DNA from 4 places in the Kitasatospora sp. NPDC002522 genome. Region 1 is predicted to be linked to each of the others. Evidence: riboswitches for the same ligand, from Rfam matches in the RefSeq annotation. Region 1 holds a riboswitch; each other region holds the start of a gene.
What was found. Region 1 has a riboswitch for cyclic di-AMP ahead of ACWD4U_RS02575 (C40 family peptidase). Riboswitches for the same ligand answer to the same signal wherever they lie in the genome.

Region 1 (6,959 bases):
GGTACTGGGCGGCGGCGACCGCGGCCAGGTTGCCGGTCAGCCGGTTGAGCTCGTCCTGCCCGGCGGCCACCTGGTCCTGCAGCGAGGCCGCCTCGGCCTGCAGCTTCCGCTGCTGCTCCTGGGCGGCGTTGAACTTCTCGGAGGCCTGCTCGGCCTCGTCGTACAGCTGGTCGACCTGCGCCTTGACCTCCTTGCGGCCCAGCGGCTCGGCCGGGCTGAGCGGCGCCGCGCCGGCGGCGGCGACCGTGACGCCGAGCGCGCCCGCGGCGGCGGCGGTGAGCGCCAGGGCGCGGGCCAACCGCTGGACGCCCGGCAGTGGGGGGCGACGGTGCACCGACATGCGCGAGGACTCCGTTCCTGCGGCCGCCTCCGCCGCCGCCCGGCGGGGCGGCCGTCCGCTCGGGGGCTCGGGGGCAGAGGTTAGCGAGTCGGATCGATCCAGTCCAAACCCTGACACCTTCGAATATTTGACCGCGAATCGGACATCGGGACGACGAAGGCCCGACACCCCAGGTCGGGGGTGTCGGGCCGTTCGCGCTGACCCTGGGTCAGACCCGCACGATGGTGTTGATCGGCATCGCGGTGGCCGACTCGTAGCGGACCTGCGCACCGGTGTGCGGGGCGTGCAGGACCTGCCCGTTGCCCACGTACATGCCGACGTGGTGCATGTCGCCGTAGTAGATGATCAGGTCGCCCGGCTGGGCCTTGGAGATGTCCGACCCGATCCGGGTGCCGGCGCCGGCCTGGGCCTGCGAGGTGCGCGGGATCGAGACGCCGGCCTGCGCGTAGGCCCACTGCATCAGGCCGGAGCAGTCGAAGGTGGTCGGACCGGCCGCGCCGTAGGAGTACCAGCTGCCGAGCTTGGACGTGGCGGCGGCGAGCGCGGCCCCGGCGTAGCCGGAGGTGGCCTTCACGGCGCCGAGGTCCGGGCGGGACTCGTCGCGGGAGGCGCGCTGGGCGGTGTCGGCCTGGGCGCGGGAGTCCGCGGCGGCCTTCGCCTCGGCGGCGGCCAGCTCGTCGCGCTCCTTCTGGGTGAGCGAGTTGAGCAGGTCGGTGGCCTTGGCCAGCTTCGCCTGGATGTCCTCCTTGTCGGCCTTCAGGGCCTTGGCGGTGACGTCCAGTTCGGTGAGCTTGCGCTGGGCCTCGTCGCGCTGCTGGTCGAGCGCGGCCTGCTCGGTCTTGAAGGACTTCAGCAGCCCGGCCTGGGTGGAGCCGACCTGGTCCAGCGCGCCGGCCTGCCCGAGGAAGGCGTCCGGGCTGCTGGAGAGCATCAGCTGCATGGTCTGCGAGACGCCGCCGGTGCGGTACTGCTCGGCGGCGATGCCGGCCAGGCTGTCCTGAACGGTGGTCACCCGGTCCTGCTGGCGCGCCACCTGGTCCTGCAGCTGGCCGACCTGCTTCTGCAGGTCCTGCTGCTTGACCACCGCGGCGTTGTACGCCTCGGTCTTCACCTCGGCCTGCTCGTTGAGCTGGTCGACCTGCTGCTTGACCTGGTCCTTGGTCGGCGCCGGGCCGGCGTGCGCACCGCCCTGGGTGGAGAGCGCCACGGCGGTGGCGGCGGCGGCAGTGAGAATCGAGACCCGGGCACGGCCTGCGGGCTTGGGACGACGATGGGACGCCACGAAGGCGGACTCCTTCTTCCTCACACACCGCCTACCGGGTGAGCTGACGGGTTCGGGCCGGAAGAAGCCCTACGGTGCCTCACCGGCCGCTGCTACGGCCGACCTGACACCGATTCACCCCGGGGGAACGTGGTTCCCCGGCTCCGTTCGACAGCACCCCCGCAGGGGCATCCCCGTCGGCAGGCCTCGTGGTGACGGCCCGCCCGCTGTGTCACGGACTCGGCGGCGACCTCCGCCGTCGCCCCCCATGGGCGATCGACATTGCGGTGGTCGAGGCATGACCCTAGTAACCGATCCGTGATCCGTTCAAATCCTTGTCAGAAGAAAATCTGATTCTGCGTCGAATTCGATTACGAATCTGACCGACCGTGATCAGCCTGTAACGTAGAGCTTATTGATTTTCACCATATGGTCGAGAAATGACACGCCCGGACGTGTCGCGGATCACAGGGAGATCTCGACCCGTCCGGGCGTGTCACGGTGCGTCAGTTGTCGCCCTCTGTGGGCTTATGTCCGGTTCGTCGGATCGTCAGATCCGGCGGATGGTGTTGATCGGCAGGGTGTCGACCGCCATGGTCTTCACCACGTCGCCGGTGTGCGGCGCGTGCAGCACCAGGCCGTTGCCGATGTACATGCCGACGTGGTGCTGGTCGCCGTAGTAGATGACCAGGTCGCCGGGCTGGGCGTTGTGCCAGTCACGGCCGACGTTGACGCCCGCGGTGGCCTGCGACTGCGAGGTGCGCGGGATCGAGACGCCGGCCTGCGCGTAGGCCCACTGCATCAGGCCGGAGCAGTCGAAGCTGCTCGGACCGGTCGCGCCCCAGACGTACGGCGCGCCCTGCTTGCCGAGCGCGGCCTTCACCGCGACCGCGGCGTAGCCGCTGGCCGGCGGGAGGCTGGAGATGTCGACCCGGGAGGCGCTGCGGGAGGCGGAGCCGCCGGTGCCCTCCAGGATCGAGGCGCGGTCCGCGGCGCTGAGCTTGCTGAGCAGCTTCTGCGCCTGCTGGAGCTTGTCCTGGACGTCCGCCTTGGCGTCGTTCAACGCCTTGGTCTGGCTGTCCAGTTCGGCCAGCACCTGGGCGGCTTCCTGCTTCTGCTGGTCCAGCCGGCGCTGCTGGTCCTTCAGCGACTTCAGGGTCTCCGCCTGGGTGCTGGCGGCCTGGTCGAAGGAGGACGCCTGCGCGAGGTAGGTGTCCGGGTTGGCGGAGAGCATCAGCTGCATCGACGGGTCCACCCCGCCCTGGCGGTACTGGTCGCCCGCCACCGCGGCCAGCCCGGAGGCCAGTTCGGTCATCTGCTCCTGGCTGCGGGCCACCTGGTCCTGCAGCTGGTCGGCCTGCTTGCGCAGCTGGTCGGAGCGCTCCTTGGCACCGTTGAACTTCTCGGCCGCCTGCTCCTGCTCCTCGAGCAGCTTGTCGACCTGCGCCTTGACCTCGTCCTTGCTCGGCGACGCGGGCGCGGCGTGCGCGCTCACCTGGGCCGACAGGGCGACCGCGGTCGCGGCGGCAGCGGTGAGCACGGAGACCCGTGCGCGGCTCGGCTGCTTGGGACGGCGGTGGGAGGCCAAGGGAGGTGCTCCTTCTTCCTGCTGGACTCACCCCTAGGAGTGATAGTCCGGAATATAGGTTTGACGCCAGACCCTAGTGAAGTCCAAGCCTTCGCGTCCACTCCCAGGTGCCCGCGAACCGGCCTCCCCGGACGCTTTCACCACACCGACACACTCCGGCAACCTCGCGGGGCCGCCTGATCGGCCGTCAGCCGAGGTCAGGTCCGGGACAACCGGTTGAGCAGCAGCGTCGAGGAGACCGGGCGGGCGCCCGCCTTCCGCACCCCGTCCGCGACCTCCTTGTCGGCCGAGACCACCACCACCGGACGGCCCTGCGGCTCGGCCCGGACCAGTCGGCGGATCAGCTCGTCCGCGGTCTCCCCGGTGCGGCTGAACCGCACCCGCACGCCGCGCGGCGGCGCCATGATCACCGGGACGTCCAGGTCCTGGCCGTCGAAGACGCAGGTGACCTCGGCCTGGGTGCGCTGCGCGAGCATCGCCAGCCCGCCCAGCAGCCGCAGCCGCTGCTGCTCCAGCGGCAGTTGCGGGTAGCCGGTCTTGGTCACGTTGTAGCCGTCCACCACCAGGTGGACCTGCGGGATCGCCAGCAGCTGGTCCAGCAGCGCCGGATCGTCCTCGGCCAGGCCGCGCCGGGCCACGTCGTTCGGCGAGGCCGAGCCCGGCTCCACCGCCTCCACCAGGTCCGCCGGGCGCAGCGCGGTGACCGGCAGGGCCAGTTCGCGCTGCAGGCCCTGCGCGGACTGCAGCACGGTGTCCAGCAGCAGGCGCAGCCGCATGTCCTCGACGCTGCGGCCCTCGCGGGCGGTGCGGCGACCGGTCTCCACCGCCGTCTCCAGCTCGGAGACCCGGTGGCGCAGCCGGCGCGCCTCGCTCTCGGCGGCGCTGCGCTCGGCCGCGGCGGCGGCCTTCGCCGCCTCCAACTCCCCTGCCAGGCGGCGGCTCTCGGCCTGGGCCCGGCGGGTGTCGGCCTCCAGCGAGCGGACCTTCTTGCGCAGCGAGTCGGCCTCCCGCCGCACCCCCTCGGCCTCGGTGCGGACCCGCTCCAGCTCGCCGCGGGCCGTCGACCTGGCCTCCGCCAGCTCCTCCTGCAGCCGTTCGGCCAGCCTGGCCGCCTCGGCCGCCGCGCCCTCCGCGTCGGCCCGCTCGGCCTCCTCGCCGGCCTCGTGCACCAGCCGGGTCCAGCCGGTCGGGCGCAGCAGGTAGGCCGCCGCGGCGACGTCCATCGGGTCGGCCGCGGCCGGCACGGTGCCCGCCTCCAGCGCGCGCACCAGGTCCGGCTGGCCCAGCCGCAGGCGCTCGGCTATCCGGATCCGGAAGGCCGGCTCCGACTCCAGCGCGGCGGCCAGCGCGGTCGCCGCGTACTTGGCCCGCCGGGCCGGCGTGAACTTGGCGTACGGGCGCAGCGAGGCGGGCAGTTCGGCGGCGGGGATGCCGCCCAGCGCGTCGGAGGCGATCCCGACCACCCGTCGGCGCACGCCCTCGGGCAGCGCCCGGCCGGTCACCTCGGCGGCGTCCTCGCCGGGCTGCTCCGCGAGGGCCTCGGCGGCATCCTCGCCGGGCTGCTCCGCGAGGGCCTCGGCCGCACCGTCCGGCTCCTCGACCGGTCCGGGCTCAGGAATGGACGCGATCCCGTCCGTGCCCGTGGGCGCGTTCGCTGCCTCCACCACTGTCCTCGGCTCCGATCCTGGTCCGGGCGGCCCGGCCCGGCCGTCTGCCGCGCCGCCGTGAACCACCGCTTCCTGTAATTGTCCCGTCTACCGTGCCGCACCGACAGCACCCCACCGACGAGTCCGCCCCGCGCCCCCGTCCGGAGTGCGGACGGGAGGGCGGGGCGGTGGGGTGGCGTCAGCCCTGCTGGCCGCCGTCGGCCGCGGCGTCGTCGGCGCCGGGACGGGCCACCAGCTCGACCTGGTCGACGGCGTTGCACCAGCGGCAGCGCACCGACTCGATGGTCTCGGCGAGCACCTCGGTCTCCTCGACCTTCGACTCACCGGACAGGTCGAAGTGCAGGAAGTCGATCACCCGGGACGAGCGGGTCACGTCGAAGCGGGTCAGGTTGCCACACAGCGTGCAGCGCCAGCGGGTCTCGGCGGTCGGCGCGGCAATGGTCATCAGTGGTCCCTCTCGGCTGGTCCCATGGTCCGGGCCTCCAGCCTATTGCCTGGCCCGGTGCCCCCGGCCCCCCGGTCCACTGCGCGGACGCTCACCCGGCCGGAGCAGCGCCCGGTGTCACCGCCGCGCCCCCGAGGAATGCTGACCGGCATGGTGCTCCCCGCCCTCGCCCGGGCCGGTTCGCCGGCGGCCGCGCGGACCGCCCGCGCCCCGGCCGTCACCTACCTGCTGCTCGCGGTGTCCGCGCTGGTCCTGGTCCTGGGCCCGTCCGGGCTGAACCCGCTGTACGGCAGCGGCGACGCCCGGCTCTGCGCCGAGCAGCGCTACGAGCACCGCTGGGGCGCCGTCCCGGCCGAGCTGCTCGGCGGCCACCCGCTGACGGCCGCTCAACTCGCCACCCTCTCCCCCGCCGCCCCCGGCTGCGCGCTGCCGCCGACCCACGGAAAGGTCCCCGAACTCTCGGTGCTGACCTCGCTGTTCGTGCACGCCGGCTGGCTGCACCTGGTCGGCAACCTGCTCTTCCTCTTCGTCTTCGGCCCCGCGGTGGAGGCCCGGCTCGGCCGGCTGCGCTTCCTGGTCGGCTACCTCGCCATCGGCTACCTGGCGACCTACGGCTACGCGGTGGCCGAGGCGCACACCCCCGACGCCATGCGCGCGCTGGTCGGCGCCTCCGGCGCGATCGCCGGGGTGCTCGGCGCGTACCTGCGGCTCTATCCGAAGGCCCGGGTGACCACCCTGGTGCCGATCCTGCTCTTCCTGCCGCTGCGCTTCCCCGCCTGGCTGGTGCTCGGCCTGTGGTTCGCCCTGCAGTGGTGGTCCGTCAGTTCCGGCGGCACCGGGGTCGCCTACCTGGTCCACGTGATCGGATTCGCCACCGGCTGGCTGTTCGCCTGGGCCGCCCGTCCGGCGGGGGATACCCTGGGCGCACCTTCTCGAACAGGAGTTGCTCAGTGATCACCGCGATCGTCCTCATCAACACCAGCGTCGACCGGATCCCCGAAATCGCCGAGGCGATCGCCGCCATCGAGGGCGTCACCGAGGTCTACTCCGTGACCGGCACCTACAACCTGATCGCCATGGTCCGGGTACGCGGCCACGAGGACCTGGCCGAGGTGATCCCCGGCCGTCTGAACAAGATCCCCGGCGTGATCGACACCGAGACCCACATCGCCTTCCGCACCTACTCCCAGCACGACCTGGAGGCGGCCTTCTCGCTCGGCCTGGACGAGTAGCGGCCGCCTCCCCGGGCGGGCTCAGCGCTGGCGGCCCCGGTCGATCTCCGCGGCCGCCACGCAGCGCCCGCCCTCGTTGCGGTAGCTCCACTTCGCGCCGTCGGTGACCAGCTCCCGAACGGCCGTCAGGAACCGCTCCAGGTGCTCCTCCGGGGTGCCCGCGCCGAAGCTCACCCGGATCGCGTTCAGGCTGCGCTCCCCCGGCAGCGAGGGCTCCGGCGCGCCGCACTCGCTCGGCGCGGCCTCCTCGCCCCCGAGCAGGGTGCGCACCAGCGGGTGCGCGCAGAACAGCCCGTCCCGCACCCCGATCCCGTACTCGGCGGAGAGCGCCGCCGAGAAGTGCGAGCTGTTCCAGCCCTGCACCACGAAGGACACCACGCCGACCCGGTCCGCCTCGGCGCCGAACAGGCTGAGCACCCGCACCTC
Region 2 (6,959 bases), on a different contig from region 1:
ACGGACCGTCACCAGCCCGGCCATCCGCACCGGCCGCCGGTGCACGTCCAGCATCACCTCGCCGGCCTCGTCCACCAGCCCCACCGACCCGTCCGGCCGCACCACCCGGTACCGCAGCCGGTACCCGCCGCCGGTGGCCAGCGCCTCCGCCAGGCCCGCCTGCACGTCCGGCAGGTCCTCGGGGTGCACCACCCGCGCCAGGTCCGGCATCGGCCCGCCCGGACCCGGCGGCTCCAGGCCCACCACCCGGTACGCCTGCTCGTCCCAGACCGTCTCGCCGGTCACCAGGTCCCGCTCGAACGCGCCCGCGCCGGCCGCGTGCACGGCCAGGGCGAGCAACTGCGCGTCGCCCGACGGCGCTTCGGCCCGCGCCCCGCCCGGCGCGGGCTGCGCCGCGTGCACGTGGTCGAGCAGGTGCGCCAAGCGGTGCGCGCACGCCTCCGCCAGCGTCTCCAACAGGTCGAGGTCCCGCTGCGGCACCGCCCCGCGGTGCGCCAGCGCCAACGCCAGCGACCCCACCGGGTCGCCGTCCACCACCAGCGGCAGCACCGCCAGCGCCACCAGCTCGGTGCCCAGCCCCGCCGCCGCGTTCGGATAGTCGGCACTGGTCTGCCGCGGCGACAGCAGCACCGGCTCCCGGGTGCGCAGCGCCAGCGCGGCCGGCAGCTCGGACGCCGGATCGACCACCCCGTACTTCTGGTGCACCCAGTCCGGCAGCCCGTGCGAAGCGGTCAGCCGCAGCATCCCGTCGTCCAGCAGGTAGAGCGCCGAACCCTCACCGGTGATCCACGCCGGGCCCTCGGCCAGCAGCGTCCCCAGCAGGTCCGCCGCGCTCGACGCGCGCAGCAGCAGCCGCAGGCACCGCAACTCGGTGCGACTGGCAGGCCGCGGCGAGCTCTGGTCCATCCGAAGCGCCGGCCCTTCCGCTCGTCGTGCCAGTGCCGACCATCCTATGGACGCACCGGCCGACCAGGCGGTTCACCACACGGGCCGACGCCGTGTCACTGCCCGTCGACCTCGCCGTACCCCGGCTGCGGCCGCGCGGCGACCGGGCGCAGCGAGAACACCCCGCGCGCCACCGAGAAACCCCGCTGCAGCACCGCCCCGAGGCTCTTCGGCCGGGTCGTTCCCGCCCAGGCGGGCGGAGCGTCGTCCAGGGCGGTCCGGGGCGTGGGGATCAGTCCGGTGGCCGGCTCGGTGTGCTGGGTCGCCTGCGGCATGTGCGCTGTCCTCCGTGCTGTCGGTCACGACCGTGAAGGCGGTCTTCATCGGTATGACTTCCCGACCGACAGACAGTGTTACGCGCGGAGGATGACGAGAAGGTCTCGAACCGGCACCGAGTTCGGGGATTCGCGCGGGAATGCGGCGATTGCGCCGCTCGTCCCGGAGGTGCTCAGAGCGACGGCGCCTGCCCTGTCAGCCCCTGCGCCACCGACTCCGGGTAGTCCGGCGAGAGCGGCAGGTCGGGCGCCGTGACCGCGTCGGTCAGCGGACCGGTGCCGACCGGGTGCGGGGCGGCGTGCGCGCTGGGGGCGGCAAGGGAGGCGACCACGCCGACGGCCAGCGAGGCAAAGGCGAGCATGCTGCGCTTCTTCATACCGGGTAGAACGCGCGAGTCGCCGGGAGGTCACGACGGCCAGTGCGCCAGGCCCGCCACCAGCACCTCCGTCAGGCGCTCCAGCGTCACGTCCCGGCCCTCGGCGAGCTGGAACGCCCCCGCCGTGGCCAACGAGGCGTACCCGTGGGCGGTCGCCCGCAGCGTCCGGGCGGCGTGCACCGCCTCCGACCCCGCCAGCCCGTACCCGCGCAGCACCGCGAACAGCACCTCCACCAGCCGTCCGCCCGCCGCGCTCAACTCCGGGTCCGGGTCCGGCGCCTGGGGCAGCGCCGCGTACCGCCGCGGGAACTCGTCGGCGTACCCGGCGTACGCGGTGAGCAGCGCGGCCACCGCCGCCTCCCGGGAGCGGCCGAGCACGGCCGCCGCCAGCCGCTCGGTCAGGTCGTCGGTGGTCCGCACCGCGACCAGCCGGCGCAGTTCGGCGAGACCGCCCGAGACGTGCTTGTACAGCGAGGGGGTGGCCACCCCGGCCTTGGCGGCGACCGCGGCCAGGGTGAGCGCCTCGGCGCCCTGAGCATCGATCAGGTCGAGGGCGTGGTCCACCACGGCGGCGGTGGAGAGTCCGGCGCGGGGCATCAGGCGATCTTCCCGAGGAAGGCGAGCAGGGCGTCGGCGACGAGCTGCGGGTGCGAGGCCATCGGGTAGTGGCCGGCGTCCTCGATCATCACCTTGCGGCCCTTCAGCGCCGCGGCCTGCCGGTCGGCCAGCACCTCCGGCTTCGGGAAGTCGGGGTCCTTGGCGCCCATCAGCACCAGCCCGGGGGCGGTGACCTCCGCGCACCAGCCGATCGGCGCGGAGTTGCCGTGCAGGTACCCGGCCACCGCGGCCTTGCGGGCCGGCTCGCGCAGCATCGCGCCGAGCGAGGCCCGGTAGTCGTCGAAGTCCGCCGGGCGGGCGCCCTTCGGGTAGTAGAACTTCTGCATCGGGCTCCAGATGCCGGGGAAGGCGCCGATGACCGGCCCGGCGACCCCGAACAGAGCCTTCTGGAAGGCGTTCAGCGGCAGGTTCTCGACGAAGGCGTCGATCAGCACCACGCCGCCGGTGCGCTCCGGGGCGAGCGTGGCGGCGCGCACCACGGTGGCACCGGTGTACGAGCTGCCGACCAGCACGGCGCCGCGCAGGTCCAGGTGGGCGAGCAGGGCGACCAGGTCGTCGGCGATCGCGGCCGGGCTGTAGTCGGCGAAGCCGGTGGAGGTCTCGCCCATGCCGCGGAGGTCCATGGTGACCACCCGGTGGCCGGCCGCGCTCAGCAGCGGGGCGAGGAACCGGTAGACCCGGCGGGAGTCGAGCATGCCGGGGAGCAGGACCACCGGGACGCCGTCGCCCGGGGTGTCGTCGTAGGCGAGGGTGCCGCCGGTGACGTCGAGGTACTGGGTGGTGCCGAGGGTGCTGTTCATGGCGGGCCTCCTGGCTGGTCCGGGCTCTCCGGGGTTCGGCTGACTGCCGATAGCCATAAAGCTAAGGCTAATAGCCTTAGCCGTCAAGTCCTGGAGGTGGCGGAGGCCTGGAGGCCCGCCGGAACGGCGGTCGGCGGGTGCGGTCAGATGCCGTCCACCTTGAAGGGGTCGTGTTCGGCGATCAGCTTCTCCAGGCGGGCCTGGTCGACCCGGCTGGTGAGCGCCCCCTCGTCCTGGCGGTCGCGGATCACCTTGGCCAACGTGAACGCGGAGGTGATCTCGAAGAGCAGTCCGACGGCGAGGAACGCGCGCATCCAGGCGTTCACCGGCAGGTAGGCGATCCCGACGACGAGCGCGACGGTGGCGAGGACGAAGGAGGCGGCGGCCTGGAGGTAGAACGCCGCGGTGGTCCGGTGGGGCATCGGTGCGGTCATGGCACCAGGGTCGGGGCGCGGTCGGCCCGGGTCGTGAGCACGGATACTCAACTCCGCCGTCACGGTCCGTCATGCCGGCGGTGGGGGCTTCTGGTAAACCGTCACAAATCACCCATAGGTCGTCAGGAAAGTTTCACAGCCCCTCGGTAGGAGCTTGGAATCATGGGGTCCATAGGATTAACGTTTGATAACGCAGCGCGGTCGGCAACGCCGTAACCAAGCGGCACCGTGCGCCACGCCTAATCCAACCGGGCACGCCCTTCACCGGGCCGCCCAGGAGCCGGGGAACCACCTTCCACCGGGGTGAATCGGAACGGCCCTCGGGCCCGACCGTAGGAGACCTTCCACCTCCGAACCCGTCAGCTAACCCGGTCGGCGACAGGGAAGGAAGGAGCACGCCCCCGTGGCGTCGACCTACACCGAGAGCACCGGCACCCGGCTGCTCGACCACCCGGCCGAGCAGGACGCCGTCCGGCACCGCCTGCCCCGCCAGTCCCGCGCCGGAGCAGCCCCGCTGTTCGGCGCCGCCGCGATGACCGCCGCGCTCGGCGCCACCGGACTCGCCGCCGCCCCCGCGCAGGCCGCCGCCCCGGCACCCGCCGCACCCGCCGTGACCGCCGCTGACGAGGCGTCGGACGGCCTGCTGGCCGCCGACCCCGGGCTCGCCCTCGCCGCCCGCATCCAGCAGCAGGCCGACGGCCAGCGCACCGCGGCCGACGAGAGCGCCCGGGTCGCCGCCGCCCAGGAGGCCGAGGCCAAGCGGGCCGCCCAGCAGGCCGGGACGCACCGCGACGCCTACGCCCTCCCGCTCGCCGACTACCAGCTCACCGCACACTTCGCGCAGTCCGGCGACCACTGGGCGCTGCTGCACACCGGCCTCGACTTCACCGCCCGCACCGGCACCCCCGTCGCCGCCGTCGCCGCCGGCACCGTCACCTCGGCCGGCTGGTCCGGCGCCTACGGCTACCGCGTCATCCAGACCCTGCCCGACGGCACCGAGATCTGGTACTGCCACCTGTCGCAGATCGCCACCCCGTCCGGCCAGGTCACCGCCGGCACCGTCCTCGGCGCGGTCGGTGCCACCGGCAACGTCACCGGACCCCACCTCCACCTGGAGGTCCGCCCCGCCGCGGGCGCCCCGATCGACCCGCTCCCGTGGCTCACCGCCCACGGCCTCCAGCCGTAGGCACCGCCGCCTGACCGGCTATCCCTCCGGGTCCAGGCCCGGGAGCCCGTCCCGCTCGGCCTGGCCCGGGAGGTACTCCTCCGGCGCCAGGTCCGCGAACGCCTCCCGCTGGGCCGGACCCGGCACGTAGTCCTCCGGCGCCAGGTCCGGGTACTCCTCCAGCAGCAGGCGGGCCAGGCCCGGGACGGTCCACTCGCCGCACAGGTCGATCGCGGCCTCGGCCACCGCCGCCTCGAACCCCTCGAAGTCACCGGCGAGTTCGGCCGGCATCGGGAGCCCGCGGGCGGTCAGCTCGGCCAGGTTGCGGTACGAGCGGTGCATCAGGCCCTGCTCCAGCAGCCGCCGCGCCCCGTCGGTGGCCATCCCCACCACCCGGATCCGCTCCGGGCTCCACGCGTCGCCCGGCTCCAGGCCCGGCACCTGCTCGAACGCCGCCTGCCGCTCCTCCTGCGTGAACTCCCGGAAGCCGTCCAGCCACACCCGCACCGCGTCCAGGTCCCACTCCGGCACCCCGTCCGCCCGCAGCAGCAACGCGTACAGCCGCGGCCAGGTCACCAGGTCCGAGCGCCGCAGCAGCCCCGCCAGCAGCTCGCCCTGCCAGTCGGCCTCCTCGTGCAGCCGCTCCCACCGCTTGGCGTTCAGCCGCCGCGCCGTACGCTGACGGTCGATCAGCAGCCGCACCGCCGCGCCGTACGCCAACGGGTCGCCGTCCGGCTGGACGTACAGGTGCAGGCGCTCGTACAGCAGCTGCTCCACCATCGGTGAGGACAGCTCCGGGAACCCGTCGTGCAGCCGGGCCCCACCGAGCTCCAACAGCGTCAGGACGGCCCGCACCGCCCCCTCGTCCACCGGCGGCAGGCCCTCGCCCGCCGCCCAGTCGAGCAGGTCGGCGGTCCGGGTACGGGGCAGCAGCTGCAGGTCGTCGTCATCCACCCAGGTACGTTAACCGGTCCCCACCCCACCGCCGGGTAGGGTCGGGCGCCATGGAAACCGTCCGGCTGACCGGGCCCCGGCTCACCCTCCGCGAGTACCGGCACACCCCGGAGGAGGTCGCCGCGCTGCAGGCCGTGCACGGCGACCCGCGAGTCGTCCGCCACCTGGCCTTCGAAGCCCAGGACTTCGAGGGCTGCGCCGACCAGCTGGAGCTCTACCTCGACGAGGCCGAACGCGAGCCCCGCGAGCACTACCGCCTCGCCGTCGAGCACCTCTCCGGCGAGGTGATCGGCCAGGCCGCGCTCACCCGCGAAGGCGACCACGCGGCCCAACTCGGCGTCGCCCTGCGCCCCGACACCTGGGGCCACGGCTACGCCGCCGAGACCACCGCGCTGCTCTGCACCCTCGCCTTCGACCACCTCGCCCTGCACCGCCTCACCGCCCGCACCCACCCCGCCAACACCCCCGCCCAACGTGTCCTCACCCGCGCCGCCTTCCACTACGAGGGCCGCCTCCGCCACGACACCCACCGCTCCGGCACCTGGCACGACGCCCTCCAGTACTCCCTCCTCGCCCCGGAGTGGCAGGAGCTGCAGCGCAGGCAGGGGGGTTAACCCCACCTCGGATCCGGCAGCAGGCGTCATTCCGACCGGGCAGCCCGCTGCGGCACCTTGGAGGAGTAGCCAGTCACCCGATCCGAAGGGCCCGCTGATGTCCACCGCCTCGCACCCGGTCTCCGCTCCGAGCGTCTCGCGCAAGCCGGCCGTTGAATCGCGGCCGGGGTTCTGGCGGGCGCCGTTCTCCTCCTTCACGTTCCGCGAGTTCGGGTACACGTTGACCGGACTGCCGATGGCGATCCTCGGGTTCACGGTGGTGGTGACGCTGTTCTGCCTGGGGATCGGGACGGCGGTCACCATGCTGGGGCTGCCGGTGCTGGCGCTGCTGCTGGTGGCGGCCCGCGGGCTGGGCGCCGGGGAGCGGTACCGGGTCGGCAGCCTGCTCGGGCTGGAGCTGCCCGCGCCGCGGCCGGTGACGGTCCGTCGGGAGGGCGTGTGGGGCGCGATCACCGCGCGGCTCGGCGACGCCGCGGGGTGGAAGGCGGTGCTGCACCAGTTCGTGATGTTCCCGTGGGCGGTGTTCAGCTTCAGCGTCTCGCTGGTGTTCTTCACCGTCGGCTGGGCGCTCGTGCTGTTCCCCGCCTACCAGTGGGTCTTCGCGCGCTACACCGACTGGAACGGCTACCGGGTCGCCGACTGGACCGACAGCCACGGCGTGCACCACGTCTACGAGCTCACCTCGTTCTGGCAGATCGCCGCTGTCACCGTGGTCGGCCTGGTCCTGGTCTTCCTCACCCCGCACCTGATCCGCGGCCTGACCAACGTCAACCGCCT
Region 3 (6,959 bases), on a different contig from region 1:
CGCAGCTCAGGCCCGAACTGGACCGGGAGGTCCCCGTCCTGATGGTGCGGGTCGGCCACTACCCGCACTCGCACAGCCCCATCGGTGCGGTGCGCTCCTTCGGCCGGCTCGGCGTGCCCGTGCACGCCATGGTCGAGAGCCGCCTCACCGCGACCGCCGTCTCGCACTACCTCACCGGGGTGCACGTGCGGCCCACCACCGGCGGCGAGCCGTCCGACCAACTCGTCGACACCATCCGCTCGGTGGCCCGCTCGATCGGCCGGCCCGCGGTCGCCGTCGCCACCGACGACGAGTCCGCCTGCATCCTCGCCGAGCACGCCGCCGAGCTCGCCCCCTACCTGCTGCTGCCGCCCGTCCCCGCCACGCTGCCACGCCAACTCGCCGACAAGGGCGGCCTGTACCGGATCTGCCAGGCCCACGACGTCCCCGCGCCGCGCACCGCGACACCCGGAACCGGCGCGGAACTCCTCGACGCGGCAAGGCAGGTGGGCTATCCGCTGGTGCTGAAGAACCTCGCCCCGTTCAGCCGGCTCGCCCACCCCGTGGTCACGCACACCACCCTGGTCCGCGACGAGGCCGAACTGCGCGCCCTGGCCCGCGCCGACGGGCAACTCTCCGTCCTCGCCCAGGAGTACGTGCCGCGCGAGCACTCCGAGGACTGGTTCACCCACCTGACCTGCGGGCGCGACGGCGAACCGCTGGCGGTCTTCACCGGCCTCAAGCAGCGCGACTGGCCTCCCGGCGGCGGCTTCACCACCCTGGCCCGCTCGCTGCCCAACCCCGAACTCGCCGAACTCGCCGCCCGGTTGTGCCGCTCCATCGGCTACAGCGGGATCGCCGACCTGGACTGGCGCTACGACCGCCGCGACGGCCGCTACAAGCTGGTCGACTTCAACCCCCGCCAGGGCGCCCAGTTCCGGCTGTTCGAGACCACCGGCGGCGTCGACGTGGTCCGCGCCCTGCACCTGTGGCTCACCGGACGCGACGTCCCGCCCGGCGCGCAACTGGTGCGCAGCTTCAAGGTCGGCCGCCTCGACCTGCTCTCCGCCGCCGCCAACGCCTGGCAGGACCGCCGCCCGCCGCGCGACGTCCTCCCGCGCCGCGGCACCGTCCGCGCCTGGGCCTGCCGCGACGACCCCGTCCCGGTCGCCGTGGAGATCACCCGCAGCGCCGCCTCCTTGATCCACGGCGTGGCCCACCGGGTCCGGGCCGTCGCCGGCAGGTCGCACGGCTGAGCCGACGGAGCGAGCGCGTAGCCGGGGCGAGCGCGTCAGGCGGCGGGTCGGGACCGCCGTGCGGCAAGCGCGCGGGACAGGCGGCCGGCCGCGAAGCCGGTGCCGCAGACGAAGCGCATCACCGGGCCGAAGGCGTCCGCGGCGGCCAGGCCCGTGAAGTACAGCCCCGGCACCGAGGATTCGAAGCCGGCCGAGAGCCGCGGCGCGCCCGCGTGGGTGCGCACCGCCGCGCGCAGGGACGGGTCCAGGATCGCCAGCCGCGAGACGTCCACCCGGAAACCGGTCGCCACCAGGACGTGGTCGGCCTCGACCGGCCCGCCCGGCCCGGTCAGCGACAGCCGCACCGCGCCGTTCAGGTCGGCGCCCGCCAGTTCGCGGCCGGTCACCACCGGCAGCACCCCGTCGACCCGCTCGCGCAGCCACCAGGCGCCCGCCGGGCCGAGGACCGTCCGGACGTAGTGCTCCCGGGTCCCGTCGGGCAGGTGGCGGAAGGCGGCCGGTGCCCGGCTGAACGCCATCAGCGGCCAGCCAGGGCCCAGTGGCGAGACCGGGCTGCGCAGCCGCGTCGCCAGCGGACGGTCCGCGCCGCCGTCGACCGGCGGCGGCGCGCCGAACAGCAGCCGCTCCCGGCGCGCCACCACCACCGGGCTGGCCCCCGCCTCGCTCAGCAGCGCCGCCCCCTCCAGCGCGGACTGCCCCGCCCCCACCACCGCGACCCGCCGCCCGGCGAACGCCGCCGGGTCGGTCAGCGCGCTGGAGTGCGAGGCTGCGCCCGCCTCCAGCAGCGGGCGCAGCACCGGCGGGATCCAGGCGTACGGCGGGAACCCGGTGGCCAGCACCACCGCGCGGGACTCGAAGGACTCACCGTCCGCCAGCCGCACCAGGAACCGGCCGGCCTCCGGGGTGACCGAGACCACCTCGCTGTTCTGGGCGTCCGGCACGCACTGGCGCTGGAACCACTCGCCGTAGCGGATGAACTCCGCCACCGGAATGGGGTACCGGGCGCCGACCGGCCGCTCGCCGTGCGCCCGCCGGAAGTCGTTGAAGCCGAACCCGGGGCGCGGCGACGAGATGCTCGACGCCGCCGGGGTCGACTTCAGGAACATCCCGATCGGCATCCGCGCCCGCCAGCTGCCCATCGGCTCGCCGAACACCCGCGTCGGCACTCCCCGCCCCCGCAGATGCGCCGCCACCGCAAGCCCGTACGGTCCGGCGCCGACCACCGTCACCGCCACCGCGGCACTCACGGCCGCCGCCCTCTCCGCTGCCGCGCCGTCATCGGGCACCTCCTCCGTCGGGGTGCATCCAGGATGCGGTCCGGCCCCGCGTCGGGCACGTCGACCGGACCGGCAATTGTCTTGTACGCGTCCTGCGGCTAGCCTGCACGGGCGCCCGCCACCGAGCGGGCACCGCGGCCGGGACGCCGAATCCCGTCCACCCGGCTGCGGCACACCGAGCTACGGAACGGACGGGAGCGGGGGAACCAGGTCAGTACGCCCGGCCCCCGCATTCCCGCGGACGGTCGCGGCTCGGGGTGAAGCCGTTCCACAGACGGCCGGGCCACTCGTGCGGCCCGAACCCGACAGCTCACCTCGTAGGCGTCGCCGAGGATGACAACCATGCGCCTCTCCGCCACACCTGCCAGGGTCGCCGCCGCGACCGGCCTGGCCGTCGCCGCGCTCGCGCTGGCCAGCCCGGGCACGGCAGACGCCGCCGGCCACTACCGCGCCGGCAAGTACCGCACCTGGGCCCCCACCGCGGCGCCCACGACCACCCCGACCGCGACCACCCCGGCCGCCACGGCGTCCGCCACGACATCGGCTCCGGCTCAGACACCGACCCCGGCTCAGACACCGACGCCGACCCCGACGGCGGCCGCGACCAGTCCGCTGCCGGCCCAGTCGCCGTTCGCCAGCCCGACCGCCAGCGCCTCGGCGCCGGCGCCCGCGGCCACCACCCCGGCCGCGACCGCGACGCCGAGCCCGACCGCGACGACGCCTCCCGCGCCGACCGGCGGCGCCGGCGCGGGCACGCCGACCTGGGAGGACGACTTCAGCTCCGCATCGGTGCCGCTGGGCAGCTGGACCGGCTGCAGCGCCAACGGGCCGCTGCAGACCAGCCACTGCACCGGGCTGCCGTCCGCGGTGGACGCCAAGTGGTGGGCCTACCCGTCCGGCTGGCAGGACACCTCGAAGAACGGCACCTACAACCCGGCCAAGACGCTGTCCATCGCGAACGGGCAGATGAACATCCACCTGAACCGGGACAGCGGCGGCACCTGGGTCGCCGCGCCCACGCCGAAGCTGCCGCAGAACACCACCTACGGCACCTACGAGGTCACCTGGAAGGCCACCTGCGCGACCGGCTACAAGGTGGCGTGGCTGCTCTGGCCGGACTCCTACACCTGGCCGCGTGACGGGGAGGTCGACTTCCCCGAGGGCGACCTGTGCGGCAACGTCGGCGCGTTCATGCACCGCCAGGGCGCGACGGCCGGCAGCGACCAGGACGCCTTCAACGCCAACGTCCCGGTGGCGGGCGCCTGGCACACCAGCCGGATCGAGTGGCAGGCGAACGACCTGAAGTTCTACCTGGACGGCAAGCTGATCGGCCACTCCACCTCGCGGGTGCCGAACACCCCGATGCACTGGGTGCTGCAGTCCGAGACCTCGCTCGGCGGCACCACCGCGGCGGTCGGCTCCTCGGCCGACATCGCCATCGACTCGGTGCGCTTCTGGAAGGCGGGCTAGTCCCCGCGCCCCGTCTGGTCGGCGGCCTGTGTCAGCCGACCAGACGGGCGAGCGGGATCGAGTGGCCGGTGTGCTCGACCTTGGCGCGCAGGTAGCGCAGGTTGCTGGGGGAGGCGTGGACGCCGGTGGGGACGCGGTCGGCGACGGTGATGCCGAGGGCGGTGAGCTGGGCGGCCTTGTCGGGGTTGTTGCTGAGCAGGCGGACGGCGGGGACGCCGAGGGTGGTCAGCATCTGGGCGGCGGCGGTGTAGTCGCGGCCGTCCTCGGGCAGGCCGAGCGCGGCGTTGGCCTGGTAGGTGTCGAGACCGGTGTCCTGCAGGGCGTAGGCGTCGAGCTTGTTGTAGAGGCCGATGCCGCGGCCCTCCTGGCGCAGGTAGAGCAGGTACCCGCCGGCCTCGGCGATCTTCTCGACGGACTCGCGCAGCTGCGGGCCGCAGTCGCAGCGGGCCGAGCCGAAGACGTCGCCGGTGAGGCACTCGGAGTGCAGGCGCACCAGCGGGGCGGGGGCGCCGGGCTCGGTGGACGGCTCGCCCAGGGCCAGTGCGAGGTGCTCGGCGCCGTCGGCGAGGCCGCGGAAGGTGAACACCTCCGCCTCGACCTGGTAGCCGTCGCCGAAGCCGAGCGGGATGTGCACCCGGGAGCGCACGGTGGCGGCGGGCAGCGGCAGGCCGGCCGCGACCGGGGTGTCGAGCTGCGGGTCGGTCGGCGTCTGCGGCTGCGTCGCGGTGTCCGTCATGGCGGGGCCTCCGGTGGTCCGGGCGTGGTGGGCGCGCGCGGTCCGAAGCCGAGTAGTTCAAATTCGAACCGGATCGCGCCCGGCTGACGCTACACCGCGGTTCCAATTTGAACAACTGGGTTCCCGTCCGGCATTCCCGGCCCGGTGCGACCCATCGGTGGCGGGTTCGCACAGCCGTCCCGTTCGGCCCACCAGCCCCGGTCTACCCGCCGGTACCCCGGCAAGCTGGCGTGGAGAGCCATGCGCAGACGAAGGGGACGAGATGTCGAAGGCGTTCGGGTTCGTGGAGTACGGCGGGCCGGAGCAGCAGGAGTTCCTGGACCGGCCGACGCCCGTGCCCGGTCCCGGCACCCTGCTGGTGCGGGTCAGGGCGGCCGGGGTCAACCCGGCGGACTGGAAGACGCGGCGGGGCTGGTTCGGCACCGACGCCGCGCCGCCGCTGGTGATGGGCTCCGAGGCGGCGGGCGTGGTCACGGCGGTCGGCGAGGGCGTGCCGGGCTTCGCGGTCGGCGACGAGGTGTTCGGCATCGCCCCGGCCGGAGCGTTCGCCGAGGAGGCCCTGCTGGCCGCGCAGACCACCGCCCGCAAGCCCGCCGCCGTCAGTTTCGCCCAGGCCGCCGCGCTCCCGGTCGCCGCGGCCACCGCCTACGACGCGGTCCACCAGCTCGGCCTGCGCGCCGGGCAGACCCTGCTGGTGGTCGGCGTCGCGGGCGGGGTCGGCAGCGCCGCCGCGCAGATCGCCCGCGAGCAGGGCGTGCGGGTGCTCGGCACGGCCGGCGACGGAAGCGTCGGGTACGTGCAGTCGCTGGGCGCGCTGCCGGTGCGCTACGGCGACGGCGTGGAGCAACGGGTGCGGGCGCTCGCCCCGGAGGGGGTGGACGGGATCCTCGACCTGATCGGCGGGGACGCCGTCCGCGCGGTGGCCGGGACGCTGCGCGAGGGCGGGCGGCTGGTCTCCACCTCCGACCCGACCACCGCCGCCGAACTCGGCGGCGCCTACGTGCGGCGCGACGGCACCTCGGCGGTGCTGGTCGCCCTCGCCGAACTGGTCGCCGCCGGGAAGCTCGACCCGCACATCACCGCCGTCTTCCCGCTGGAGCGGGCCGCCGAGGCGATGGCCGAGGTGGAGTCCGGGCACGCCCGAGGAAAACTGATCCTGGAGATGAGCTGACCGTGAAGATCACCGAACCGCGCCCGGGCGCCCCCTGCTGGGTCGAACTGGCCACCAAGGACCCGGTCGCCGCCAAGGCCTTCTACCACGAACTCTTCGGCTGGCGCGCGGAAGTGGTGCCGGAGGAGAAGGCGATGGGCTACACCAAGCTGTACGCCGGCGAGCAGCTCGTCGCCGGGCTCAGCGCCCTGATGCAGCCCGACCAGCCGACCGCCTGGACGATCGGCTTCGACACCCCGGACGCCGACGCCGCCGCGGACGAGATCGCCGCGGCCGGCGGGCAGCTGATCGTCCCCGCGATGGAGGCGCTGGACTGGGGCCGGTTCGCGGTCGCCGCCGACCCCGGCGGCGCGGTGTTCTCCCTCTGGCAGCCCCGCGCGCTGCGCGGCATCGACCTGCTGAACGAGCCCGGCGCGCTCGGCTGGATCGAACTCGCCACCCGCGACACCAAGGCCGCCCTGGCCTTCTACACCCGGGTGTTCGGCTGGAGCGTCAGCCCCGGCGAGATGTACACCCAGTTCGGCCTGGACGGGCGGGACTTCGGCGGCGTGATGGACATGACCGACCAGTTCCCGGCGGACGTCCCGCCGTACTGGATGCCCTACTTCGCGGTCGCCGACGTCGACCTGAGCGCCGAGCGGGCCGCGCTGCTCGGCGCGACCGTCAACCTGCCGCCCACCGACGTGCCCGACGGGCCGCGGCTGGCCGTGCTGCGCGACCCGCAGGGCGCCGTGTTCGGCATCCACGTGGCCTACCGCGAGGGCTGAACCCGCCCGGGAGGAACGGCGGTTCAGACCCGGGTGGACTCGACGACGGCGGGCGCGGCGGCGGCGTCCGGCCGCCGTCGCCGGGCGCCGTGCTCGCGCGCCGCGAGCGCCCCGGCCGCCGCGGTGACCGCCAGCGCCGTCCACGGTACCCAGTCGCCGAGCCGCACGTACCAGGTGCGGAAGCCGGGGTCGCCCAGCGTGAGGTGGACGGTGAGCGCGCCGCTGCCGCCGGTGTCCATCCGGGCCAGCCGGCGGCCCTGCGCGTCGTAAGCCACCGACTCGCCGGTCAGCGCGGCCTGCACC
Region 4 (6,959 bases), on a different contig from region 1:
CGAGGTCCTGGCCGACCACGTACTGGTCGAGGAACTCGTAGATCTCGCGGGGCTTCGGCAGCTCCTCGAAGCGCACCTCGGAGCTCTCGGCGAGCTCCTCCTCGATGATCTCGTTGCACAGGTCGATGCACTCGTCGCAGATGTACACGCCTGGCCCGGCGATCAGCTTCTTCACCTGCTTCTGCGACTTGCCGCAGAACGAGCACTTGAGCAGGTCGCCACCGTCTCCGATGCGTGCCACGAGGTGCTTCCCCTTCGCCAGGGGCCCCGCGGGGGTCGGGGCCTGGTGCTGTGGACCGGCCCCGCCGTCGGCGGTCGGTCCCGGTATCCGACGGTACTCTGCCGAGCCGCGGTTTCCGCCGACTTCGACAGCTCTGCCGTACGCCCTGGGCGAATTGATACCGAACAGATGCCGTCGCGGGTGCATGACCCGTCAAGTCATTGTGCCGGGGCGGACGCCCCGACCGGAACGCCCCGCGACGGGGCGTACGTCACGTACGCGCCGTCGCGGGGCGGTGGATCACTCGCCGTACGAGGTCTTCCGGGTCGAGATGATCTGGTCGATCAGGCCGTACTCCAGCGCTTCCTCGGCGGTGAGGATCTTGTCGCGCTCGATGTCGTCGCGGACCTGGGTCACGTCCTTGTTGGAGTGCTTGGCCAGCATCTCCTCCAGCTGCGCGCGCATCCGGAAGATCTCGTTGGCCTGGATCTCCAGGTCGGACACCTGGCCGCGGCCGGTCTCGGTGTACGGCTGGTGGATCAGGATGCGGGCGTTCGGCAGCGCCATCCGCTTGCCGGGGGAGCCCGCCGCCAGGATCACCGCGGCGGCCGAGGCGGCCTGGCCCATGCAGACGGTCTGGATGTCCGGCTTCACGAACTGCATGGTGTCGTAGATCGCGGTCAGCGCGGTGAACGAGCCGCCCGGGGAGTTGATGTAGACCGAGATGTCGCGGTCCGGGTCCATCGACTCCAGGCAGATCAGCTGCGCCATGATGTCGTTCGCGGAGACGTCGTCCACCTGCGAGCCGAGGAAGATGATGCGCTCCTCGAACAGCTTGGCGTACGGGTCGTACTCCCGGATGCCCTGCGAGGTGCGCTCGACGAACCGCGGGACGATGTAGCGGCCCTCGGCCCGCATGTCCTCCAGGCGGGCCTTGGCACCGGACAGGCTGGGGATGTTCATGTTCTCTGGTCCTCCGAAGCGTGCGGTCTGGGTTCCGATGCCGGTCAGCCGGCCAGGCCGGCGCCGGTGCCGCCGCCACCGGGGACGTCCGCGGCGCTGTGCATGATGTCGTCGATCAGGCCGTAGGCCTTGGCCTCCTCCGGCGTGAACCAGCGGTCACGGTCGGAGTCCGCGGTGATCTGCTCGAAGGACTGGCCACTGTGGTGGGCGATCAGCTCCGACATCCGCTTCTTGGTGCGCAGCAGCTGCTCGGCCTGGATCCGGATGTCGGTGGCCGAGCCGCCGAGGCCCGCGGAGGGCTGGTGCATCAGGATGTTGGCGTTCGGCAGCGAGAAGCGCTTGCCCTTCGCACCCGCGGTCAGCAGGAACTGACCCATCGAGGCGGCCATGCCCATCGCGATGGTGACCACGTCGTTCTTGATGTACTGCATGGTGTCGTAGATCGCCATGCCCGCCGAGATCGATCCACCCGGGGAGTTGATGTAGAGGTAGATGTCCTTCTCGGGGTCAGCCGCGAGCAGCAGCAGCTGGGCGGTGATCTTGTTGGCGATGTCGTCGTCGACCTGCTGGCCGAGGAAGATGATGCGCTCGTTGAGCAGCCGGTTGTAGACCTGGTCGCCCAGGCCGCCGAGCACGTCGCCGGCGGCGGCGTGCGGCGCCATCAGTCCAGGCATCTGCATCTGCGGGAACGTCACTTAGCCACCTGCTCAGTCGATCTGCTTTGGGTGTCGCTGTCTATGGACCCTAACGCCCGGGCCCGGCCGCTGAATCCCCCACGCAGAACTGTTCGCTGTGAGCGCAGGGTGAGCACGGGAACGCGAACGGGCCCGGGCACCGTGCGGTGCCCGGGCCCGTTCCCGGCTGACGCGGCGTCGGCTGACGCCCGCTAGTGCGGAGCTCAGGCCTCCGCGGACTCCTCGGCGGCGGCCTCGACGGTCTCGTCGGCGGCCTCGTCCTCGTCGTCCTCGAAGGAGACGGTCTCACCGTTGGTGTCGGTGACCTTGGCGGCCTCGACCACCAGGGCCAGCGCCTTGCCGCGGGCGACCTCGCCGACCAGGAGCTGCACCTGGCCGCCCTGGACGACCTGCTGCGCGAACTGGTCCGGGGTCAGGCCCGAGCCGGCGGCGCGGCGGATGAGGTGCTCGGTGAGCTCCTCCTGGTTGACGCCCAGCTCCTCGTTCTTGACGATCTGGTCCAGCACGAACTGGGTCTTGATGCCCTTCTTCGCCTGCTCCTCGGTCTCCGCGTCGTAGTCCTCGCGGGACTTGTCCTGGGAGGCCAGGTAGGTGTCGAGGGTCAGGCCCATCGGCTCCAGCTGGTGGTGCTCGAGGTTGTGCTTGCGGGTGCCGATCTCGTCCTGGAGGAGCTTCTCCGGGTAGTCCATCTCGACCCGGCCGAGCAGCTCGTCGAGGACCTTCTCCTGGGCCTGGGTGGCCTGGTCGAACTCCTTCATCCGCTCAAGGCGCTTGCGGGAGTCCCCGCGCAGCTCCTCCAGGGTGTCGAACTCGCTCGCCAGCTGCGCGAACTCGTCGTCCAGCTCCGGGAGTTCCTTCTCCTGGACGGCGGTCACGGTGACCGTGACCTCGGCGTCCTGGCCGGTCTGGCTGCCACCCTTGAGGGCGCTGGTGAAGGTCTTGGACTCACCGGCGGACAGGCCGATCACGGCCTCGTCGATGCCGTCCAGCAGACGACCGGAGCCGATCTCGTAGCTCACGCCGGTGGCGGTGCCGTCGTCCGGCACCTCACCGTCGACCTTGGCCTCCAGGTCGATCACCACGACGTCGCCCTCGGCGGCGGCGCGCTCGACGTCCTTGACCGAGGAGAAACGCTCGCGGAGCTGCTCCAGCGACTTCTCGATGTCCTCGTCGCTGACCTCGATCGGGTCGACGACGACGGCGATCTCGGTGAAGTCGGGCAGGGTGACCTCGGGGCGCACGTCGACCTCGGCGACGAACTTGAGGTCACCGCCGTCCGCCAGGTTCTCGACACCCTCGATGCCGGTGATGTCCGGCTGGCCCAGCACGTCGATCTGGCCCTCGTCGACGGCCTGCGTGTAGAAGCGCGGAAGCGCGTCGTTGACGGCCTCCTCCAGCACGGCGCCACGGCCGAACCGCTGGTCGATCACCTTGTTCGGGATCTTGCCCTTACGGAAGCCCGGTACGGTGACCTGCTGGTTGATCTTCTTGTACGCCGCGTCGAGGCTGGGCTTGAGCTCCTCGAAGGGCACCTCGACGGTGAGTCGAACCCGGGTCGGGTTCAGAGTCTCGACGGCGCTCTTCACGGTTAGGTCTCCTAGGGGCTTGCGGTCAGGGCGATAGGCGGTTGGGGCTGCATTGCTGTCCGTACTACCGCCAGCGGTCCATCCTACCGGTACCACGAAAGCGACTGTGCCCGGCACCGGCGGCGTTCCGGAAAAGCGGAAGACGACAACAGGGCCCCGCCCGCCGGACGAGACCCTGCCGCACACGGTCGGGGTGACCGGATTCGAACCGACGGCCTTCCGCTCCCAAAGCGGACGCGCTACCAACCTGCGCCACACCCCGTGGTGCCGAGCAGAAGAGTACACGTCGGCCCGCCCCCGACCGGAGCGAAATCCGCGAGCCGACGGCGGCAAAGCGGTGTGCATTCCGCGGCCCCGACCAGGTACGCTAGGCCAGTCCTCACCACCGCCACGGCGGTGCGGGTACGCCTACGCGGGTGTAGCTCAATGGTAGAGCCCCAGTCTTCCAAACTGGTCACGCGAGTTCGATTCTCGTCACCCGCTCCACAGCCCGACGGCCCCGACTGCACCCGCAGTTGGGGCCGTCTGCGTTTCCGCTCGGGCCGTCGGTGTTTCCGCCCGGCAGCCCGAAGGCCCCGCGCAACGCTGCGCGGGGCCTTCGACGGTTACTGCGGGGATCAGACGTTGACGCCGTGGGCGGCCAGGTAGGCGACCGGGTCGATGTCGGAGCCGTAGTCCGGGGTGGTGCGGATCTCGAAGTGCAGGTGCGGGCCGGTCACGTTGCCGGTGGCGCCGGACAGGCCGATCTGCTGACCCGCCGTCACGGACTGGCCGGCCGAGACGGAGATCGAGGAGAGGTGGGCGTACTGGGCGTACTTGCCGTCGGCCAGCTTGATGATGACCTGGTTGCCGTAGGCGCCACCGTTGCCGGCGGAGACCACGGTGCCCGCGGCGATCGCCTTGAGGCTGGTGCCGGTGGAGACCGGGAAGTCGATGCCGGTGTGGTAGCCGCTGGCCCAGTTGGAGCCCGCCACCTTGTAACCGGTGGTGACGCTGCCGGGGGCCGGCGCGACGTAGCCGGAGGAGGCCACCGAGGAGGTGGACGCCTTGGGGGCGGCCTGCACGGTCTTGGCGGTGGAGGTGGTCGACTTCGCCGCGGAGGTGGTCGACTTGGTGGAGCCGGACGCCTTGGCGGTGTCGTTGCTGGACGCCTTCGGGGCCTGCTCGGCCTTCGGGGCGGCCTGCTCGGTCTTCGGCGCGGCGGCGGTCTCCGCGGCCTTGCCGTTGACGGTGAGCTGCTGGCCCGGGTAGATCAGGTTCGGGTTGCCGCCGATGACCGAGCGGTTGTCCTGGTACAGCTTCTGCCAGCCGCCGTCCACCTTCTGGGCGGTGGCGATCTTCGACAGGGTGTCGCCGGAGACGACCTTGTAGTCGTGCGCGGCGGCGGCCGGAGCGGCCTGCGGCGCGGCGGCGGCGGTGTCGGCGACCGGGGTGGCGTCCACCGAGACCTGGGCCCACTGGCGGCCGTTGTCCTGGTGGTCGGTGGTGACGTGCGCGGAAGCGGCGGTCACCGGGAGGCCGACCGCGGCGCCGGCGACGCCGGTGGCGATGGCGATACGGACGAGGGTGGTCATACGCGGCTTGCGGTGCTTGCCCTTGACGGACATGAGCATTCCTCTCCGACGCCTACGAGGTGAGCTGTCGGGTTCGGGCGAGAGTTGCCCGGCCGCAAGCGCGGCTTCACCCCGAGCCGGGGCCCGTGTTCCGGGTCCGGCGACTTACCTGTGGTTCCCCCGCTCCTGCCGTGACTGGGTATCTGGTCGGCACCGGACGGCGGCAGGACTAGGCGTTCCGCTCGGTGGCCCACCCGGACCATTGCCGGGCTGCTGAGGAAGCAAAACCCACGGGTCAGGAGGCTGGCAAGCGCCGAAAAGCCCCGTTCCCAAGATCGGGAAGGGGCTGACGGATCGACAGGTCACGCTCTGCCGAGCGGCCTGCTGCGGTCCGCGCACGGGATCATGACGGTGTGCCTACGAACCCTCTACGCGGGGCGATTTCGGGCACCCTCCGCAGTGCGGTGCGGACGCGGAGTGACGGAACGGGTGACCCTGGTCACCCGCGGGCAGGCCGGTGCGACGGCGCGGGGCGCCTCCCCGTCCGTCGCGGTGTTCCCCCCGGGAGCCGACGGTGCGTCAACCCGCGATCGAGGAGATGGCTTTGGCGACCGAGTTGAGGAACTGCTGGATCGGACCGGCCGCGGTCGACTGGCTCAGCATGAAGCCGAACAGCGCGGCGACGATGAAGTGCCCGCTCTTCAGCTGCTTGTTGCGGATGAAGATGGCGCAGACGATGCCGAACAGGACCAGCGCGGAGACGGAGAAGGCCACCCGGACTCACTTCCTCGGTTCATGGCGGGGACTCGTGTCGGAACCGGAGATGGCTCCAGGCGGAAACCGGCCCCAACCCCCCGTGTCCCCACCAGCCCATCCGGACTCAGTGTGGTCGTTCGTGCGGACTGCGTAAAGGACTTGCCCACAAGCCCGGCGCCGCAACCCGCGCGATGAGACTGATTTTCGCCGACCGTGACCATAGCGGACCGGCCTTGACGGACCGTCGGCGGGCGGCGGACTGCGGGGGCTCTCCCGGCAAACCGGCAGGCAGACCCGCAGGTGATCCATTCCCCGGGTGCCGCAGGAGAATTGGCCGAAGATCAACGTCCCGGGTTGACACTCCGTGGACAGCCCGCGAGCGCCTCCCGCACGGTGCGCCGACCGGCGCGGGCGGGAGTCAGCGACGCCAGACCAGCAGCACGGCGCGGTCGTCGTTGACGTGCTTGGCGACGGTGTCGATGAGCCGGACCGCGGCGCCGGAGCGCCCGGCCACCGGGGCGGTGGCCACCAGCCGGTCCGCCTCGCCCATCAGCCGGTCCATGCCCTCGGCGAGGTCGCGGCCGGGGATCTCCACCATGCCGTCGGTGCACATCAGCAGCAGGTCACCGGGGCCGAGGGTGCCGCGCACCCCTTCGAACTTGGCGCCGTCGTACACCCCGAGCAGCGGGCCCTCGGCCTGCTTGACCTCCCAGTGGCCGGCGCCGGCGAGGCGGTGCATGCCGGGCAGGTGGCCGGCCGACAGCAGCTCGTACTCGCCGGTGTCCAGGTCGAGCACCAGGTGGACGGCGGTGGCGAAGCCCTCCTCCCAGTCCTGGCGGAGCAGGTAGCCGTTGGCGGCGGGCAGGAAGTCGTGGGCGGGCAGCGAGCCGAGCAGGCCGCCGAAGGCGCCGGACAGCAGCAGGGCCCGGCTGCCGGCGTCCATGCCCTTGCCGGAGACGTCGGCGAGCACCGCCTCCAGCACCCGGCCGCCGGGGCCGGTGCGGGCGGCCACCATGAAGTCGCCGGAGAAGGACTGGCCGCCGGCCGGGCGCAGCGCCATGTCGGCGTGCCAGCCCTCCGGGAGCCGGGGGACGCGGCCCTGCACCCGGATCCGCTCGCGCAGGTCGAAGAGCATGGTGGAGCCGCCGCGCCACGGCACGCCGACCCGGCGGCGGAACTGGGCGAC

Region 2: linked by a shared signal. The riboswitch ahead of ACWD4U_RS16605 (M23 family metallopeptidase) and the one ahead of ACWD4U_RS02575 (C40 family peptidase) in region 1 are both predicted to bind cyclic di-AMP.
Region 3: linked by a shared signal. The riboswitch ahead of ACWD4U_RS15025 (glycoside hydrolase family 16 protein) and the one ahead of ACWD4U_RS02575 (C40 family peptidase) in region 1 are both predicted to bind cyclic di-AMP.
Region 4: linked by a shared signal. The riboswitch ahead of ACWD4U_RS19415 (M23 family metallopeptidase) and the one ahead of ACWD4U_RS02575 (C40 family peptidase) in region 1 are both predicted to bind cyclic di-AMP.

The regions. Positions count from the first base shown of each region.
Region 1 is NZ_JBSFXE010000002.1:194,408-201,366, reverse strand. Features, by position in the region: gene ACWD4U_RS02580 (C40 family peptidase) at 1-340, opposite strand, end outside; gene ACWD4U_RS02575 (C40 family peptidase) at 549-1,622, opposite strand; cyclic di-AMP (ydaO/yuaA leader) riboswitch at 1,637-1,788, opposite strand; gene ACWD4U_RS02570 (C40 family peptidase) at 2,152-3,189, opposite strand; gene ACWD4U_RS02565 (NYN domain-containing protein) at 3,387-4,808, opposite strand; gene ACWD4U_RS02560 (hypothetical protein) at 5,035-5,301, opposite strand; gene ACWD4U_RS02555 (rhomboid family intramembrane serine protease) at 5,452-6,255, shown strand; gene ACWD4U_RS02550 (Lrp/AsnC family transcriptional regulator) at 6,252-6,533, shown strand; gene ACWD4U_RS02545 (aminotransferase class V-fold PLP-dependent enzyme) at 6,555-6,959, opposite strand, start outside.
Region 2 is NZ_JBSFXE010000017.1:17,363-24,321, reverse strand. Features, by position in the region: gene ACWD4U_RS16635 (SpoIIE family protein phosphatase) at 1-906, opposite strand, end outside; gene ACWD4U_RS16630 (hypothetical protein) at 1,002-1,220, opposite strand; gene ACWD4U_RS16625 (hypothetical protein) at 1,394-1,597, opposite strand; gene ACWD4U_RS16620 (TetR-like C-terminal domain-containing protein) at 1,628-2,194, opposite strand; gene ACWD4U_RS16615 (alpha/beta fold hydrolase) at 2,194-3,015, opposite strand; gene ACWD4U_RS16610 (YiaA/YiaB family inner membrane protein) at 3,159-3,449, opposite strand; cyclic di-AMP (ydaO/yuaA leader) riboswitch at 3,676-3,842, shown strand; gene ACWD4U_RS16605 (M23 family metallopeptidase) at 3,853-4,635, shown strand; gene ACWD4U_RS16600 (hypothetical protein) at 4,654-5,568, opposite strand; gene ACWD4U_RS16595 (GNAT family N-acetyltransferase) at 5,619-6,182, shown strand; gene ACWD4U_RS16590 (sensor domain-containing protein) at 6,280-6,959, shown strand, end outside.
Region 3 is NZ_JBSFXE010000014.1:155,991-162,949, reverse strand. Features, by position in the region: gene ACWD4U_RS15035 (carboxylate--amine ligase) at 1-1,235, shown strand, start outside; gene ACWD4U_RS15030 (FAD-dependent oxidoreductase) at 1,271-2,482, opposite strand; cyclic di-AMP (ydaO/yuaA leader) riboswitch at 2,676-2,851, shown strand; gene ACWD4U_RS15025 (glycoside hydrolase family 16 protein) at 2,855-3,982, shown strand; gene ACWD4U_RS15020 (GTP cyclohydrolase II) at 4,014-4,718, opposite strand; gene ACWD4U_RS15015 (NADP-dependent oxidoreductase) at 4,981-5,889, shown strand; gene ACWD4U_RS15010 (VOC family protein) at 5,892-6,656, shown strand; gene lnt (apolipoprotein N-acyltransferase) at 6,680-6,959, opposite strand, start outside.
Region 4 is NZ_JBSFXE010000021.1:80,355-87,313, forward strand. Features, by position in the region: gene clpX (ATP-dependent Clp protease ATP-binding subunit ClpX) at 1-241, opposite strand, end outside; gene ACWD4U_RS19390 (ATP-dependent Clp protease proteolytic subunit) at 521-1,183, opposite strand; gene ACWD4U_RS19395 (ATP-dependent Clp protease proteolytic subunit) at 1,228-1,857, opposite strand; gene tig (trigger factor) at 2,082-3,464, opposite strand; tRNA gene ACWD4U_RS19405 (tRNA-Pro) at 3,653-3,726, opposite strand; tRNA gene ACWD4U_RS19410 (tRNA-Gly) at 3,877-3,950, shown strand; gene ACWD4U_RS19415 (M23 family metallopeptidase) at 4,082-5,071, opposite strand; cyclic di-AMP (ydaO/yuaA leader) riboswitch at 5,073-5,229, opposite strand; gene ACWD4U_RS19420 (hypothetical protein) at 5,597-5,791, opposite strand; gene ACWD4U_RS19425 (PP2C family protein-serine/threonine phosphatase) at 6,192-6,959, opposite strand, start outside.